Regions from separate parts of the Marinobacter sp. C2H3 genome, predicted to be linked through region 1. Evidence: predicted binding sites of a transcription regulator. Region 1 holds the regulator's gene; each other region holds the start of a gene.
What was found. The regulator FliA, encoded in region 1, starts transcription of late flagellar genes. The targets are predictions, from matches to a motif close to CTAAAGTTTNNNNNNNNNNNGCCGNTAA.
Positions count from the first base shown of each region.

Region 2: a site for FliA is predicted at 2,308-2,335, ahead of V3388_RS13565 (flagellar protein MotY). Genes of this name have one in related genera too.
Region 3: a site for FliA is predicted at 1,789-1,816, ahead of V3388_RS03800 (methyl-accepting chemotaxis protein). Genes of this name have one in related genera too.
Region 4: a site for FliA is predicted at 1,451-1,478, ahead of V3388_RS11150 (methyl-accepting chemotaxis protein). Genes of this name have one in related genera too.

Region 1 is NZ_JBBBNZ010000002.1:554,746-558,657, reverse strand. It holds gene flhF (flagellar biosynthesis protein FlhF) at 1-677, shown strand, start outside; gene V3388_RS07625 (MinD/ParA family protein) at 726-1,538, shown strand; gene V3388_RS07620 (RNA polymerase sigma factor FliA) at 1,574-2,305, shown strand; gene cheY (chemotaxis response regulator CheY) at 2,462-2,845, shown strand; gene V3388_RS07610 (protein phosphatase CheZ) at 2,866-3,651, shown strand; gene V3388_RS07605 (chemotaxis protein CheA) at 3,668-3,912, shown strand, end outside.
Region 2 is NZ_JBBBNZ010000004.1:203,904-207,815, reverse strand. It holds gene V3388_RS13575 (bifunctional acetate--CoA ligase family protein/GNAT family N-acetyltransferase) at 1-182, opposite strand, end outside; gene V3388_RS13570 (histone deacetylase family protein) at 383-1,309, shown strand; gene V3388_RS13565 (flagellar protein MotY) at 1,350-2,264, opposite strand; gene pyrC (dihydroorotase) at 2,387-3,445, shown strand; gene rnt (ribonuclease T) at 3,442-3,912, shown strand, end outside.
Region 3 is NZ_JBBBNZ010000001.1:858,817-862,728, reverse strand. It holds gene V3388_RS03800 (methyl-accepting chemotaxis protein) at 48-1,658, opposite strand; gene V3388_RS03795 (hypothetical protein) at 1,847-2,203, opposite strand; gene V3388_RS03790 (aldo/keto reductase) at 3,027-3,912, shown strand, end outside.
Region 4 is NZ_JBBBNZ010000003.1:377,430-381,341, reverse strand. It holds gene V3388_RS11150 (methyl-accepting chemotaxis protein) at 1-1,386, opposite strand, end outside; gene V3388_RS11145 (HAMP domain-containing methyl-accepting chemotaxis protein) at 1,528-3,399, opposite strand; gene V3388_RS11140 (TRAP transporter large permease) at 3,495-3,912, opposite strand, start outside.

The sequences.
Region 1 (3,912 bases):
AGATGCTGGCGGCGGGCGTTCGCACCGGCCGTACCGACTGGCTCGACGAAGGCGGAGTCTATGCGCTCGTCGGCCCCACGGGCTCCGGTAAAACCACCACCATCGGCAAGCTGGCCGCCCGCTACGTGCTGCGTCATGGCCCGGACTCCATTGCCCTGGTGACCACGGACCGCTTCCGGATCGCCGCCCACGAGCAGTTGTTCGTTTTCGGCCGTATCCTGAACGTGCCGGTTCGAGTGGTGGACGACAGCCATTCCCTCGATGACATCCTGGACGAACTGTCGGATCGGCACCTCGTATTGATCGACACCGCCGGCCTGACCAGCGGCGACCAGGGCTACCAGCAGCAACTGGCGGAGCTCGCCCGCAGCCGGCATGGGGTTCGGACTCACCTGGTCGTTGCCGCCACCAGCCAGCCGCGCATCATGAAATCCGTCTGGCATTGCTATAAGATGGCAAAGCTTGCCGGCTGTGTGTTGACCAAGCTCGATGAAGCCCTGACCCTGGGCGAATCCCTCGGCTTCGTCATGGAAACCAGCCTCCCGGTTGCCTGGTACACCAATGGCCAACGCATTCCGGAAGATCTGCACCCGGCCGAGGCCATTCCGCTGGTGCGGCTGGCGGTTGAACGACTGAAAACGGTACAGGCATCCGAGGCGGCTGCACGGGGCGCCTGAGCCGGTGACAACTCCGGGCCCGCCGGGCCACAGGACTAGAGACAGACTATGAGCAAAGCACATCCGGTTCAGGTGATCGCGGTTACCGGAGGCAAGGGCGGCGTTGGCAAGAGCAATGTCTCGGTCAACCTCGGCATTGCCCTGGCCCAGAAAGGCCGCCGGGTCGTCCTGCTGGACGCCGACCTGGGGCTGGCCAACATTGACGTTCTGCTCGGCATCACCGCCAACCGCAACCTGCAGGATGTGCTGTCCGGGGAGTGCGACCTTCGGGACGTGCTGGTCAATGGTCCGGGTGGGATCAAAATCGTGCCGGCCTCCTCCGGTACCCAGCGCATGACCCAGCTCAGCGCCATGGAACACGCTGGCCTGATCAACGCCTTCAGCGAACTCGGCGACCAGATCGATGTGCTGATTGTGGACACCGCCGCGGGTATCTCCGAGTCGGTCGTGTCGTTTCTGCGGGCGTCCCAGGAACTGCTGCTGGTGGTGTGCGATGAGCCCACATCCATCACCGACGCCTACGCCCTGATCAAACTGATGAATCGGGACTACGGCACCAACCGGTTCCGCATCCTGGCCAACCAGGTGGCGAACGACCAGGAAGGCCGCCACCTGTTCGAAAAGCTCACGCGAGTGACCGACCGGTTCCTGGAAGTCGCGCTACAATATGTCGGTATCGTTCCTTACGACGAGGCCGTCAAAAAAGCCGTCCAACGGCAACGGGCCGTGCTTGATGCCTATCCTCGGGCCAAGGCGTCGCTGGCCATCAAGGCGTTGGCCGATAAGGTTGACAGCTGGCCACTGCCGTCGTCCCCCCGCGGGCATCTTGAATTTTTTGTGGAGCGGCTCGTCGAAGTCTGAATCGAATCCAGCCAAGCCCCAAAAATAATGGATAGATGACATTGGCGAAACACCTGGGAATGTACCAACAGACGCTGTCGGCCAGGCCCTCTGAACTGGTCGAGACGCACGCCCCGCTGGTCAAGAAAATTGCCCTGCACCTGCTGGCCCGCTTGCCGGCCTCCGTGCAGCTCGAAGACCTTATGCAGGCCGGCATGATTGGCCTGCTCGAGGCGGCCCAGCGTTACACCTCCACTCGCGGAGCCAGCTTCGAAACCTACGCCGGCATCCGCATCCGCGGCGCCATGGTGGACGAAATCCGCAAAGGTGACTGGGTGCCCCGGTCTGTTCACCGCAATTCCCGCCGCATTGCCCAGGCCATCAAGGCCGTGGAAGACCGGCTCGGCCGGGAAGCCCAGGACGCCGAAGTGGCCGAGGAACTGGGCATGGATCTCGCGGAGTATCATTCCTCCCTGTCCGACGCCAACGGCGGACGACTTTTTAGCCTCGATGAGCTCAATGAATCCGGCGAGCTGCCGATAGACCACACAGACGATGACGACAATCCCCTGGACGGGCTGTCCGAAGACGCCTTCCGTCGCAGCCTGGCGCAGGCTATCGACGAACTGCCGGAGCGGGAAAAGCTGGTTCTGAGCCTGTACTACCAGGAAGAGCTGAACCTGAAGGAGATTGGTGCGGTGATCGGGGTCAGCGAGAGCCGGGTCAGTCAGATTCACAGCCAGGCCGCCCATCGGTTGCGAGGCCGTCTGGCGGACTGGCACGGCTAGGCGCCCGGCGCAAGACGATGTCCTGACGGTGTTTTTTGGTAACCGGCGCTTTACAACCGGGCCAAACGACTGACAATAGACCATTCATCCGGGCGGTGCCGGCGATGCAGGCACACAGGTCGAACGAATTCCGGGAGCAACCAACGGGAGGTCCCTTTGGACAAGAACATGAAAATCCTCATCGTGGACGACTTTTCGACGATGAGACGGATCATCAAGAACCTGCTGCGTGACCTCGGGTTCACCAACACCGACGAGGCCGACGACGGCAACACCGCGCTGCCGATGCTCAGGAGCGGCAAATACGATTTCCTGGTGACCGACTGGAACATGCCCGGTATGTCCGGATTCGACCTGCTCAAGGCGGTTCGGGCGGACGAGAATCTGAAGAACCTGCCGGTGCTGATGGTGACCGCCGAGGCCAAGCGGGACCAGATCGTCGCCGCCGCCCAGGCCGGCGTGAACGGCTACGTGGTCAAGCCGTTCACCGCCGCGGTGCTCAAGGAGAAGATTGAAAAGATCTTCGAACGCATTCAATAACCAGAGGTCGGATGGCTCTCATGAGCGACAGCAAGAAGAACCATCAGGGCCTCGATCCGGAGGTGACGGAAACCCTGGAGCGCCAGGCGGCGGAGCTGGCCGAGAGCGTGCAGGCGGGCGACTACGCCCGGTCCATGGCGCTGATCAACGAGCTCAGCGAAGTGCGGGATCAGAGCCTGTACCGCGAGGTGGGCCGGCTTACCCGCAGCCTCCACGAGGCCATCCGCAACTTCCAGATCGACCCGCGCAACGCCGAGCAGCAGGAAGCCCTGTCCAAGATGTCCGACGCCTCGGACCGGCTGGAATACGTGGTGAAAATGACCGGCCAGGCCGCCAACCGCACCATGGATCTGGTGGAGGACGCCATGCCCCGGGCCCACGCCATGCGGGACGAGGCCGTGGCCCTGAAAGACGAGTGGGTTCGCCTGCGCCGGCGGGAGATGGCGCCGGCTGAATTCCGGGAACTGTATGGCCGCATTGACCGGTTTTTTGACAGCCTGTCCGGCGATGCCGACGCCATTTACAACAATCTCTCGGAAATCCTCCTCGCCCAGGACTTCCAGGACCTGACAGGCCAGGTGATCCAGAAAGTGACCGCCCTGGTGAAAGAGGTGGAAGAACACCTGCTGGGCCTGGTGGTCATGGCCAGCCACGTCGACCAGCTCACCGGTACCGTGCACGAGCTGGAAGAGAAAAAGGAATCCGCCGAGCAGGGCGTTGGCCCGCAGATCAAGGCGGCAGAGCGGGAAGATGTGGTGTCTGGGCAGGACGACGTTGACGACCTGTTGTCCAGTCTCGGTTTTTGACGAAAGAGGGTAGTCCATGGCGCTCGATGCCGATGAAGAGATTCTCCAGGACTTCCTGGTGGAAGCCGGTGAAATTCTCGAGAAACTGTCTGAGCAGCTGGTTGATCTGGAACAGCATCCGGATGACGGCGATCTCCTGAACGCCATCTTCCGGGGCTTTCACACGGTCAAGGGCGGTGCGGGCTTCCTGCAGCTGGACGCGCTTGTGAACTGCTGTCACTCCGCGGAGAATGTGTTCGATATCCTGCGCAACCGCAAGCG
Region 2 (3,912 bases), on a different contig from region 1:
CAGGCCACACCGTGGACGTTGTCGTAATCGTTCTGGTTAACCACCCTCAGCCGCTCGGTGGCAAAACCGCCGCCCATCAGGTTACGCAAGACCATACCGCCCAGGTTGTCGGCCCGCTCCGAGGCGCCGATCACGACAATCGATTCCGGGTTGAACAGGCTTTCCAGGTAACGGGTGCTCAAGCGGTACTCCTCGGATCCAGGGGCGGCCTTTCGGCATCGGTAAACTCCTGATCTATCTTAGGCGCTCCCGCTCCGATGTAAAACGGCTATCCTTCCGATACCCCGCCGAAGCGCGGCCTGCGACCAAAGAAACGCGGCGAGCCCCGGGCATCCCTGTTACCATTGATTCATAAAAACAGCAGCAGGATGATCGGAGTCCCATGACCACGGCGTTTTTCTTCCACGATGACTTCCTCAAACACGACATGGGGCCGGAGCATCCGGAGAGCCCCGAACGCCTGTCGGCCATCCTCGCCTATCTGGCAGACACCCCGCTGAACGATCGCCTGGATTGGGTGAAACCGGAAGAAATCACCCGGGACCAACTGCTGGCCGTGCATCCGGAAGCCTACCTGCGACAGCTGGACATGATGTCGCCCACCCGGGGGCGGGTGTTTACCGATCCGGACACCGCGATGATGCCTGAGACCCTGCACGCCGCCCGGCTCTCCGCCGGCGCCAACGTCCAGGCGGTGGATATGGTGATGAGTGGCCAGGTCACCAACGCATTTGTCTGCGCCCGGCCGCCGGGGCACCACGCCGAACGCGGCAAATCGATGGGGTTCTGCTTCTACAACAACATCGCCCTGGCGGCCATGCGGGCACTGAATTTCCACCAGTTGCAGCGGGTCGCGATTGTGGATTTTGACGTGCACCAGGGCAACGGCACAGTGGATATCGTCGGCGGCGACGAGCGCATCCTGATGTGCTCGAGCTTCCAGCACCCGTTCTACCCCCACTCCCACGTCTACCGGCAGGCGCCGAACATCGTCAACGTGCCCCTGAGCGCGGGCTGCGGTTCCTCGGAGTACCGAAAGATCGTGGAAGCGGCGTGGCTGAAGAAACTGCAGGATTTCAAACCCCAGGTCATCCTGGTGTCGGCGGGCTTTGATGCGCACCGGCGGGACCCGATGGCGGAACTGGAGTTGGAGACCGACGACTACCGCTGGCTCACCGAGATGATCACCAGCGTGGCGGCGGATTCCGCCAACGACCGGGTGATCTCAACCCTGGAAGGCGGTTACGACCTGAACGCCCTCGCCGAGAGCGTGGCGGCCCACCTTACCGTGCTGGACTCGGTGTACTAGAGCCGCAACCCACCCTTTTCCTGGCCACAATCCCGGTGACTCAGCCTGCGCTGTCACCACCGTAGCCGCTGGCCTGCTGGAGTGCGGGCACCTCCCCCTGTCGCTGCAACCGAATGTTCGTGCGCCGGTTATCGGCTGGCCGTCTGGACACCGGGTACTGGTCACCGTGCGCCCGCACGATCAGCAGGTTCTCCGGCACCCCTCGGGCCTTCAGGTAGTCCGCCACCACGTTGGCCCGCTCCTCGGACAGCGCCCGGTTGGTGATGCGGCTGCCGATGCGATCAGAGTGCCCGTCCACGAACACGTGCTCAATGGTGGAGTCGGCGAGGACAAAGGTGGCGATGTTATCCAGCAGGCGACGGTCGCCATCGGACAGCGACGTGCTGCCGCTGGCGAAGCCAATGCGGGTGCGCTGGATCTGATCGTAGTTCACCGGCAGGAGGTTCGCCGTGCAGGCCTGGTACTTCTGGAAAGCCTGGGCAAAGTTGATGTTGGATACCTGGACCCGCACCGGTTCCTGGCTGTACCAGGCGGTGCGAATGATGGTGGGCTGCAGACCGTCCAGCAGGCCCTGAACCATCTGCATGGTCTTGCGGCTGTCCACGGCGACGGGGCGCGGGCCGTCGCCCACCTGCACGCTGCCCAGAGGCCGGGGCGCTACGCCGGGCCGCCAGACCGGTGCTTCGACCACCAGGCGGCCCGTGCCGGGCTTGAACAGGGCTCCGTTGGTTTCCAGGTAGAACCCCACCGCCTCACCCGCACGGCGGCGGAACACCGCGCGACCATAGCCGGGCACGTCGTGGCTGAGCGAGCAGGCGAACACGGATTCGGACAGGTACCACTGGCTATTGTCCACGCCCGCGCCAAAGCTGGCCGCCTCGCTGCCCGCCAGCGGGAACGCGCACCCTGCCGCCGCCATAAGGGCGGTCACTGCCTGCCTGAGCCGTCGCGCCATGTCTGCGTTACCTGCCGTTGAACCCATTGTCATTCCACTGGGCTTAACGGCCAGTCCGGGCGGTTCTTTAGGGGTTCCTCTGGTATACTTCGGCAAATTTTTACAGGCCCGAGCGTCACACCATGAGCGATTCGACCCTCCGCGAACTCACCATCACCCGACCGGACGACTGGCACCTTCACGTGCGCGACGGCGATATTCTCAACGATGTTGTGCCGGCGACCGCCGCCTGCTTCCGGCGGGCGATCATCATGCCCAACCTGGTCCCGCCGGTGACGACGGCCGAGGATGCCCTGGCCTACCGCAGCCGCATCCTGGCCGCGGCCGGCGACGCCGGGTTCGATCCCCTGATGACGCTCTACCTGACCGAACAGACCACCCCCGCGGTGATTCGGGCGGCACACGCCGCCGGTGTCATTGCCGCCAAACTCTACCCGGCCGGCGCCACCACCAACTCCGCCTCCGGCGTGACCGACATCCGGCGCATCTACCCGGTGCTCGAGGCCATGGCCGAGTGCGGCATGCGTCTGCTGGTACACGGGGAAGTCACCGATACGGCCATTGATATCTTTGATCGGGAACAGGCGTTCCTGGAACAGGTGCTCGCGCCCACGGTCGAGGCGTTCCCGGCCCTGAAAGTGGTGCTCGAACACATCACCACCGCCGATTCCGCCGAGTTCGTCCGCGGCCAGAACACCGGCAACCTGGCGGCCACCATCACGCCCCAACATCTGATGTACAACCGCAACCACATGCTGGTCGGCGGCATTCGACCGCACCTGTACTGCCTGCCTATCCTCAAGCGCAATCGCCATCAGCAGGCCCTGCGGGACGCGGTGGCCAGCGGCGACCGGCGGTTCTTTCTGGGCACCGATTCCGCGCCCCACGCCAAAGATCGTAAGGAAGCCGCCTGCGGCTGCGCCGGCTGCTACTCCGCCTATGGCGCCATCGGCCTGTACGCGGACGTGTTCGAGGAACTGGGCGTGCTCGACAAGCTCGAAGCCTTTGCCAGCTTCAACGGCCCGGACTTCTACGGCCTGCCCCGCAACACCGACACCATTACCCTGGTACGCGAGCCCTGGACCATGCCGGACAGTCTGCCCCTGGCCGGCGGCCGTATTGTTCCCCTGAAGGCTGGCGAGACCGTGAACTGGCGCCTGCGCCAGGCCGACTACTCATGACCGAGACCGGAGTACCCGTGACTGACGATACCAAACCGCCCCATCCCCTGTCCCAACGCTTCCGGGGCTTTTTGCCCGTGGTGGTGGATGTGGAAACCGCCGGCTTCAACCCGGAGCGGGACGCGCTTCTGGAGATCGCGGCGGTGCTGCTGACCATGGACGAGGACGGTTTGCTGGTGCGGGGGGAAACCTACGTGCAGCAGATCGATCCGTTCGAGGGGGCCAACCTGGAGCAATCCGCGCTGGATTTCACCGGCATTGATCCGTGGAACCCCGAGCGTGAGGCGGTGCCGGAGCGGGAGGGCCTGAGCGAGATCTTCAGCCCCATTCGCAAGGCGGTGAAAGCCCACGACTGCAAACGGGCGGTCCTGGTGGGCCACAACGCCACGTTTGATCACAACTTCGTGTTTGCCGCCGCCCTGCGGGCGGACATCAAACGCAACCCCTTCCACCCGTTCTCCACCTTC
Region 3 (3,912 bases), on a different contig from region 1:
GAGGCGATTCAGTGCGATGCACCTGAAGCGAATCGACATGCGACTAGCTACCCGCGCACCCCCAGGGCACTGGAGGCCCGGAACGCCCCCAGGTGGCCGTGCAGTTCCGTGTTCGCCTGCTCCAGGCTCTCCACCACCGTCAGCACGGACGCCATCTGGGCCTGCACCTGCTCGCCGCCGCTGGCCACCCGCTCGATACGGTGGTTCATGTCCACGGTCACGGCCGACTGCTGCTCGGTAGCGGCGGCAACCTCTCGTAGCATGGCGGCCACGGACTGGATCGAGCGGTTCATGTCCCCCAGCAGGTGGCTCATGGACTCCCCCGATTCCACGCCGGTGGCGATGGCACGCCGGGCGTCGTCGAGGCGCCCGTGAACCCTGCCGGTGCCCTCCTGCACCGCGCCGACGATGCGGGCAATGTCCGAGGTGAGTGAACGGGTCCGGTCGGAGAGCTGCTTGACCTCATCCGCCACCACCGCAAACCCGCGCCCGTGGCTCCCGGCCCGGGCGGCCTCAATGGCCGCGTTCAGCGCCAACAGCGTGGTCTGTTCGGAGATATCGTGAATGGCCCGGGTGACCGTGGCCACTTCGTCGATGGCCGACGCCAGCTCGGCGACGGTCTCGTGGGTGGCCGACACGGTCTGGTCAATGGACGCCAGCGCCTCTTTATTGGCCCCGCCCATCGCATTGCCCCGGGCCACCAGCTGCTCACCTTCGGCCGCGGTGTCGCTGGCCTGCGCCGCCTTCTGGGCCACCTCCCGGAAACTGAGGCTGAGCTGTTCCACCGCCTCCCGCATCTGCCCCGCCTCGTCGGCCTGGGCCGCCATGTTCCGGTCCGCGTCCACCGTGGCCTGGCGCAGATTGGTGATCACGGTGTCGCTCTGTTCGGCGGCGGCGCGTACCGCCACCAAGGTGCTGACAAAGCGCTCCAGGAAGTGGTTGACCGCCGCGCCAATGCGGCTGATCTCATCCCGCCCCCGGTCCTCGAAGCGGTGGTCCAGATCGCCCTCCACCAGCCGGGCCGACTGCCCGTGAAACGCCGCGACCGACCGCTTCATCCGAACCAGCACCACGGCCACCAGCACCAGCAGCAACGCCGCCGTACCGCCAAGCACCCCAAGAATCCGCAGCCGCTGGGCCCGCAGGTCCGCCCGCAGGCCATTGGCCAGGGCATCGCTGTACGCCGCGGCGCGCTCGATGGTCTGGCGGAACTGCCCTTGCAGCGGCACGAACTGGGATTGGTAGACGCTCTCGATCATCCCCAGGGCAGAAGCCGGGTCCGTCTCCGCCATCTGGCTCAGGGCCAGGCTCTGCTGGTAGTAGGCCTGCCACGCGCCCGAAATTTGCTTAACGGCGCTAAGCAGCTCAGCGGTATCCGGCGCCGACAACGCCTCCCGGGCGTCGGCAAACCGCGCCTTGAGATCCGCGTTGACCTGTTCGAGCTGGGTCGCCGTCTCCGGCAGAATCGGGTCGGCCTTGATGGTCGTAGTGGCCCGCGCGAGGGCCTGGGCCAGGGTCTGCGTGGTTCTCGCCGCCTCGTTGAACCGCAGCGACTGCTCCATCGCCCGCTCCGAACCCATTAACGCCAGCACACTGATCAACAGCGCCAACGCCATGGACAGCGACGACAACAGGATAACTTTCAGACGGATAGACACAGGGCGCCCCCCAGGCTGGAACCGGATGCGGTAGGCCGATCTTCCCGGACAACTGCAAACCGGTCCGTTTCTGACCCCGGGAAGTGCGTCTGACGTTAGAGGGATTGTGTGACGGTTTTGTGACTGGCGCCTATGGACGCGACGGCCTCACACTTGAACCGTAGACTCATTCTTGAGCGTTACGGTGATCATTCGGCCTTTTTTGAAGAGGCGTGGCCGTAAAACCAGGTATTAAAAAACTCCTTTTGCTTTTTTATAAAGCACGCCTCGGCCTCGGCCGGCTTTGCGAATTCCTGCTCGCAAGCAGCTTTATGATCATCCGCCATCGTTTCGTAGATACGGCTGGCAAGGCGGACATTGAACAATGCCGTCGTCGTGCAACCTGTAATCTTTTCGCGATCCTCCTTAAGCTCATCAGGCAAACGTGAAAGACATCGATCCCTTATATCTGCCTCGTAGGAGCTTGTTGATATGGTCGGCCCCGCACTGCAGCCCGCAAGCAAGAATACCAACGTCGGAACAAAAACTTTATACCGGTAGTTCATCCTGACTCATCCTTCTCGAGTTTCCATAAATGCCCGGTATACCGGACACCGAATATTCAACGTTTCAAAAAATGCTGTGCGCCGAGGGCACACGCCTACACATACTGTTGCCAGCGTTCCGACAGCAGTTGAGTAAGCACCAGCCACAAAAACCCCATCTTCAACAGAATGCCACCAGCGCCAAAGCGACTTCTGAAATCTTCCACGATACTAATACGACTATCTAACACGGTGTTTCTTCCTTTTGGTTCAATAACATAACGAAACAGACGACAGGGGTTCTCATAGCATCAAACGCACTATTCCTTGGAACGCTGGGAGCTGATGTCTGTCGTACGCGCAGCGCAACGAGCTCACGGCAAGGAGAGCCGCTGGATCTGGCCGCAAGCACTGAGAAACGGGAGATAAAGGTTTGTAAGCGAGGAAGCGCCTGCCGAGCGAACCCACAGTCGGGTCCGTACTGGCATCTAGCCCGATGGCGCCTGAAGTGCTTCGGGCGAACATCGAGCCTTCGATTGGGGAACGTTTCGTTGATCTGCTTAGCAGTCCGTACAAGGACCTGCTCGCGGGGCGAGTCAGGAAGCAGACATCCGGATACGACACATTCCGGCCATTGATACATCACGTTGAGAATCCATTCTAGGGCGTTGCCCTGACATCAGGTCCATCCACGGCGTAGAGTCTAGGGAAGCCGAGAGCGAAAGACTACCCGCCAGGTCACAGTTTGAGAGACGTGCCTCTGGTCCAAGCGCGCCACGCTCACCGTACCATCCGATAGCAACCCTGCCCCGGCAGGCTCTTCCAACCCAAGGAGGTGACCCTCATGACTACCACACCCAACATGCCCCAATCCGGCCAGGACGCGCCCCTGCGCCTTCGTACCCTTGGCCACTCCGGCCTGTTTGTGTCCGAGCTGTGCCTCGGCACCATGACGTTTGGTGGCGGCGACGATATGTGGGGGCTGATCGGCCAGCTCCAGCAGGATCAGGCCGATGAGCTGGTAAAAACCGCCCTTGAGGCTGGCATCAACTTTATCGACACCGCCAACGTTTACGGCGGCGGCGCCAGCGAGCGTATCACCGGGCAGGCACTGAAGAACCTGGGGGTGGCACGTGAAGACGTGGTGCTGGCCACCAAAGTGCTTGGCCCCATGGGCGAAGGCCCCAACGCCCGGGGCGCGTCCCGCGGCCACATCATGAGCCAGTGCCGGGCCAGCCTTGAGCGGCTGCAAACCGACTACATCGATCTGTACCAGATTCACGGCTTTGACCCGGCCACGCCCATAGAAGAAACCCTGGAAGCCCTGAACACGCTGGTCCAGCACGGGCACGTCCACTACGTTGGCCTCTCCAACTGGGCCGCCTGGCAGGTCATGAAAGCCGTGGGCATCACCCGCGCCCGTCAGCTCTGCCCGATCCTCTCGTTGCAGGCCTACTACACCCTCGTGGGCCGGGATCTGGAGCGGGAGGTGATCCCGATGCTGGAATCCGAAGACATCGGCCTGATGGTCTGGAGTCCGCTGGCAGGTGGCTACCTGTCTGGCAAATATGAAGGACCGAACGTGTCCGAAGAAAACCGTCGCGCCAAGTTCGATTTCCCACCGGTAAACCGGGAACGTGGCAGCCAGGTGATCGCCACGATGCGGGAAATCGCCGCCGGCAAGACCGTCAACGGCCAGCCGGTTTCCGTGGCCCAAATCGCCCTCGCCT
Region 4 (3,912 bases), on a different contig from region 1:
AATCTGGCTGTTGTACTGGCGGATTTCCTCCACCGCCTCGGCCATCTCCCGAATCACCGAACCGGCCAGCTCGGCCCGCTCCAGGGTCTGGTTGGCCAGCTTGTTGCCCGCCTCCATACCCTGCACGGACGCGCCGGCGCTGGTCACCAGATTGCCAATCAGCGTCTCGATCTCACTGGCGGAACTCTGGGTGCGCTGGGCCAGCGAGCGCACCTCGTCCGCCACCACGGCAAAGCCCCGGCCCTGCTCGCCGGCCCGGGCGGCCTCGATGGCCGCGTTCAGGGCCAGCAGGTTGGTCTGGTCCGCCACGGACTTGATCACATCCAGCACCGTGCCGATGTTGTTGGTTTCCGCCTGCAGGCTGTTGAGCTGCTCCATGATGCGCTGGCTTTGGGCGTTCAGATCGGTCACGAAGCTCAGGGTCTCCTGCACGGCTTTCTCACCGCTGGCGGACTTCTCGCTGGCCCGGTTGGCGGCGCCAAAGGCGGACTCCGCGCTCTTGGCCACGTCGTTCACCGTGGCCACCATCTCGTTCATGGCGGTGGCGACCTGATCGGTCTGGCTCTGCTGCTCGGCCACGCCCTGACTCGTCTGGGTGCTCACCGTGGACAGCTCCTCGGCGGCGGAGGCAATGCTGTTGGCGCCGGTATCAATCTCCCGGATCAGCCCCCGCAGATTGGTGACCATGGTACCGAACGCGGCCAGCAGCTGGCCGAACTCGTCGCCCCGGTCGCTGCGCACGTCCACCGTCAGGTCGCCGGAAGCCACCTTGTTGGCAATCTGCACCGCCTGGTTCACCGGCCGGGTGATGCCCCGGGTTAGCAACCAGCCCATCAGGGCGGCCAGCACCACCACAATCCCGGCAATCACGATCAGGGTAGTGACGGCGGTGCGGTACTGATTGTCCATGCGTTTTACCTGCAGGTTCTGCAGTTCAGTGGCAATGTCCACCGCGTCCCGGGCTACCGCTTTGAGTCTGTTCTCAATCTGGACGATCTGGTCCGGGCGGCCGCTGATGCCGGCCTGCAGCTGGTCCAGGGTCTGCTTGTACTGGTCAATATCCGCAGCGATGGCGTCGATCCGGGCATCGTCCTCCGGCTGCACCAGCATCTCCTTCAGTGACGGCAGTATTGCGGCGCCTTTGTCCGCGAGATCCTTGGCGCTGTCGATGTATTTGTCATCGCGCCGTAACTGGAAGTTCTTTTCATCGGTGCGGGCGTCCAGCAGGCGGGACTGGACGTCACTGACCTTGGCCACAATCACCGAGCGGTGGTTGTAGCTGTTGAGGGTGTTAATGGAAAACGCCGCCAGGATGACGGCGAGAATCACGACAAAGGCAAAGCCGCCGGCGAGCTTCTTGCCTACGGAGAGATTGTTCATCGACATGTAAGGAAAGTCCTGTCCCGAGAATGGCGAGGGATCGTCTGCGACCGATCGTTTGCAAACTCAGGTATCGGCCGGCAGACGTCGTCCTTTAGGCGCCCGCCGGCCAAATCCGCAGATTTCCATCAAATGGCTGCCATCAGCTCAGGTGGCGAATCGCGCCACCTGCTGCTTCAGGTTGTCCGCCAGGCCCGCCAGTTCCGCGCTGGCGTCGGTGATGTCCCGGGTGGCGCCGGCGGTGCGCTCCCCCACGTCCCGGATGGCGGTGACGTTCTGGTTGATCTCCTCGGCCACCGAGGTCTGCTGCTCGGCGGCGGTGGCGATCTGCTGGTTCAGGTCCCGGATGCTGTCCACGGAGCGGGTGATCACGGCAATGGCCTCGCCGGTGCTGCGGGCGGTGTCCAGGGTGTCCTCCGCCAGGCGGGCGCCGGTGGTCATCACGCGGACCGTGTTCTCGGCGCTGGCCACTAGGCGCTGAATCATCCCTTCAATATCCTGGGCGGAGGTCTGGGTCCGTTGGGCCAGGGAGCGCACTTCGTCCGCTACCACGGCAAAGCCCCGGCCCTGTTCACCGGCCCGGGCCGCTTCGATGGCCGCGTTCAGGGCCAGCAGGTTGGTCTGGTCCGCCACCGCCTTGATCACGTCCAGCACGCTGCCGATGGACTGGGTGTCCGCCTGCAGGGCGTTCAACTGCTGCTGCACTTCCAGCACCTGTTCGTTCAGCTCCGCCACCCGGGAGAGGGTCTGCTCCACCGAGGCCTCGCCGGTGCCGGCCTTGCCGCTGGCGTCGTGGGCAGCGGCGGACGCTTCCTCGGCGTTGCGGGCCACTTCCGCCACCGTGGCTACCATCTCGTTCATGGCGGTGGCCACCTGATCGGTCTGCTCGCTCTGGCGGCTGGCGTCCTCGCTGGTGTCCGCCGTAATGCGTGTGAGCCGTTCTGAGGCGTCGGCAATGGTGGCGGCATTCTGGTCGATTTGTGCCACCAGGCCCCGCAGGTTGCCAATCATCTGCCCGAGCGCGTTCAGTAACTGGCCGGATTCGTCCTGCCGGGTGCTGCTGAGATCCGCAGTCAGATCGCCGTCCGCCACCTGCCGGGCGGCGGCTACGGCGGCACGAATGGGCCGGACGATACCCCGTGTCAGCAGCAGTGACAGCACCACCCCAATCACAATGGCCGCGAGGGTGGCCGCGCCAATGGCCAGGGTGGCCGTGTGCTGCTGGGCCTTCATGGCGGAGGTCTCTTCCGCCTGCAGCGCCTGGGCCGCCTTGCGGCCGTCGCTGGCAACGGTCTCGATGGACTGGTTCAGCGTCTCGGTGCGGCCGATCAGCTCGGCGGCGGCATGGAAGGCGCTGGCGTAGTTGTTGAACAGACCAATGGCCTGCGTCTGCTCCTCACCGCTCAGGGCCGAGGCGCGGATGGACGGCAGGATGCGCTTGAGGCGGTCATCAAACTGCCGGACGGCGTCCGGGTTGTGGGTAATCAGGTAGTCCCGCTCGTCCCGCTGCATCTGCTTGAGCATGGCGGTGGCCAGGTACAGCCGGGACTCGTTGTTCATGCTGGCTTCCAGCACCCGGCCCTGGAGCGTGAGCTGGTCCCGGGCGGTCACGGTCTTGTCCTGCAGGGACACCACCTCGGCGAGCAGCTCGCGGAACTGCCGGGCGTCATGGGCAATCTGCGCCGGCAGCTCGCTGTTGCTGTTGGCGGCCAGGGTGTTGGCCCGTTGTTCGGCACTTTTGAGCAGCGCGGCGGCTTTTTCGGCGTAGGCCGGGTCCTGCTCCAGCAGGAAGTTCTTCTGCTCGGTGCGTGCCAGCAGCAGGTCCGAGGCCAGTTCCCCGGTGAGTGCCACATTGTCCGCTCGATCGCTGTAGCGATTCAGGGCCTGAATCCCGATCAGCCCGGTGGCGACCGACAGCACAATCAGCAGGGAAAAACCAACGGCCAGCCGTCGGCCAATGGTCAGGGTGGGTAAGCTCGAGGGAACCCGCCGGCGGGCGGCCTTGGGAAGCGACAGCATATCTGCATCCTCTCTATTGTTGTTGTCATGAAAGGTGGGACGCGCGGTGACGGTGACGGGCGGGCCGGTGCTCAAACCGGCCCGCCCGGGTCAGATCAGAAGAACAGGTGCGGCAGCCACAGCGCGATCTCCGGGAACGCCATGATGATGCCGATGGCGACAATCTCGATCAGCACGAACGGGATCACCGAGGTGTAGATGTCCTTCATGGTGATGCCCGGGGGTACCACGCCCTTGAGGTAGAACAGGTTGAAGCCGAAGGGCGGGGTCATGTAGCCGATTTCCATGTTGATCACGAACAGGATGCCGAACCACACCGGATCAAAGCCAAGCGACTTTACGATGGGCATGAACACCGGCAGGGTGATCAGCATGATGCCCACCGGGTCGAGCACCATGGCCAGCAGGAATACGATCACCATCATCGCAATGATGATGCCCCAGGCGCCGCCGGGCAGGCCGTGCATCAGGCTCTCGATTAGAGCCTGGGCGCCCATGCTCTGGTAGGCGGCG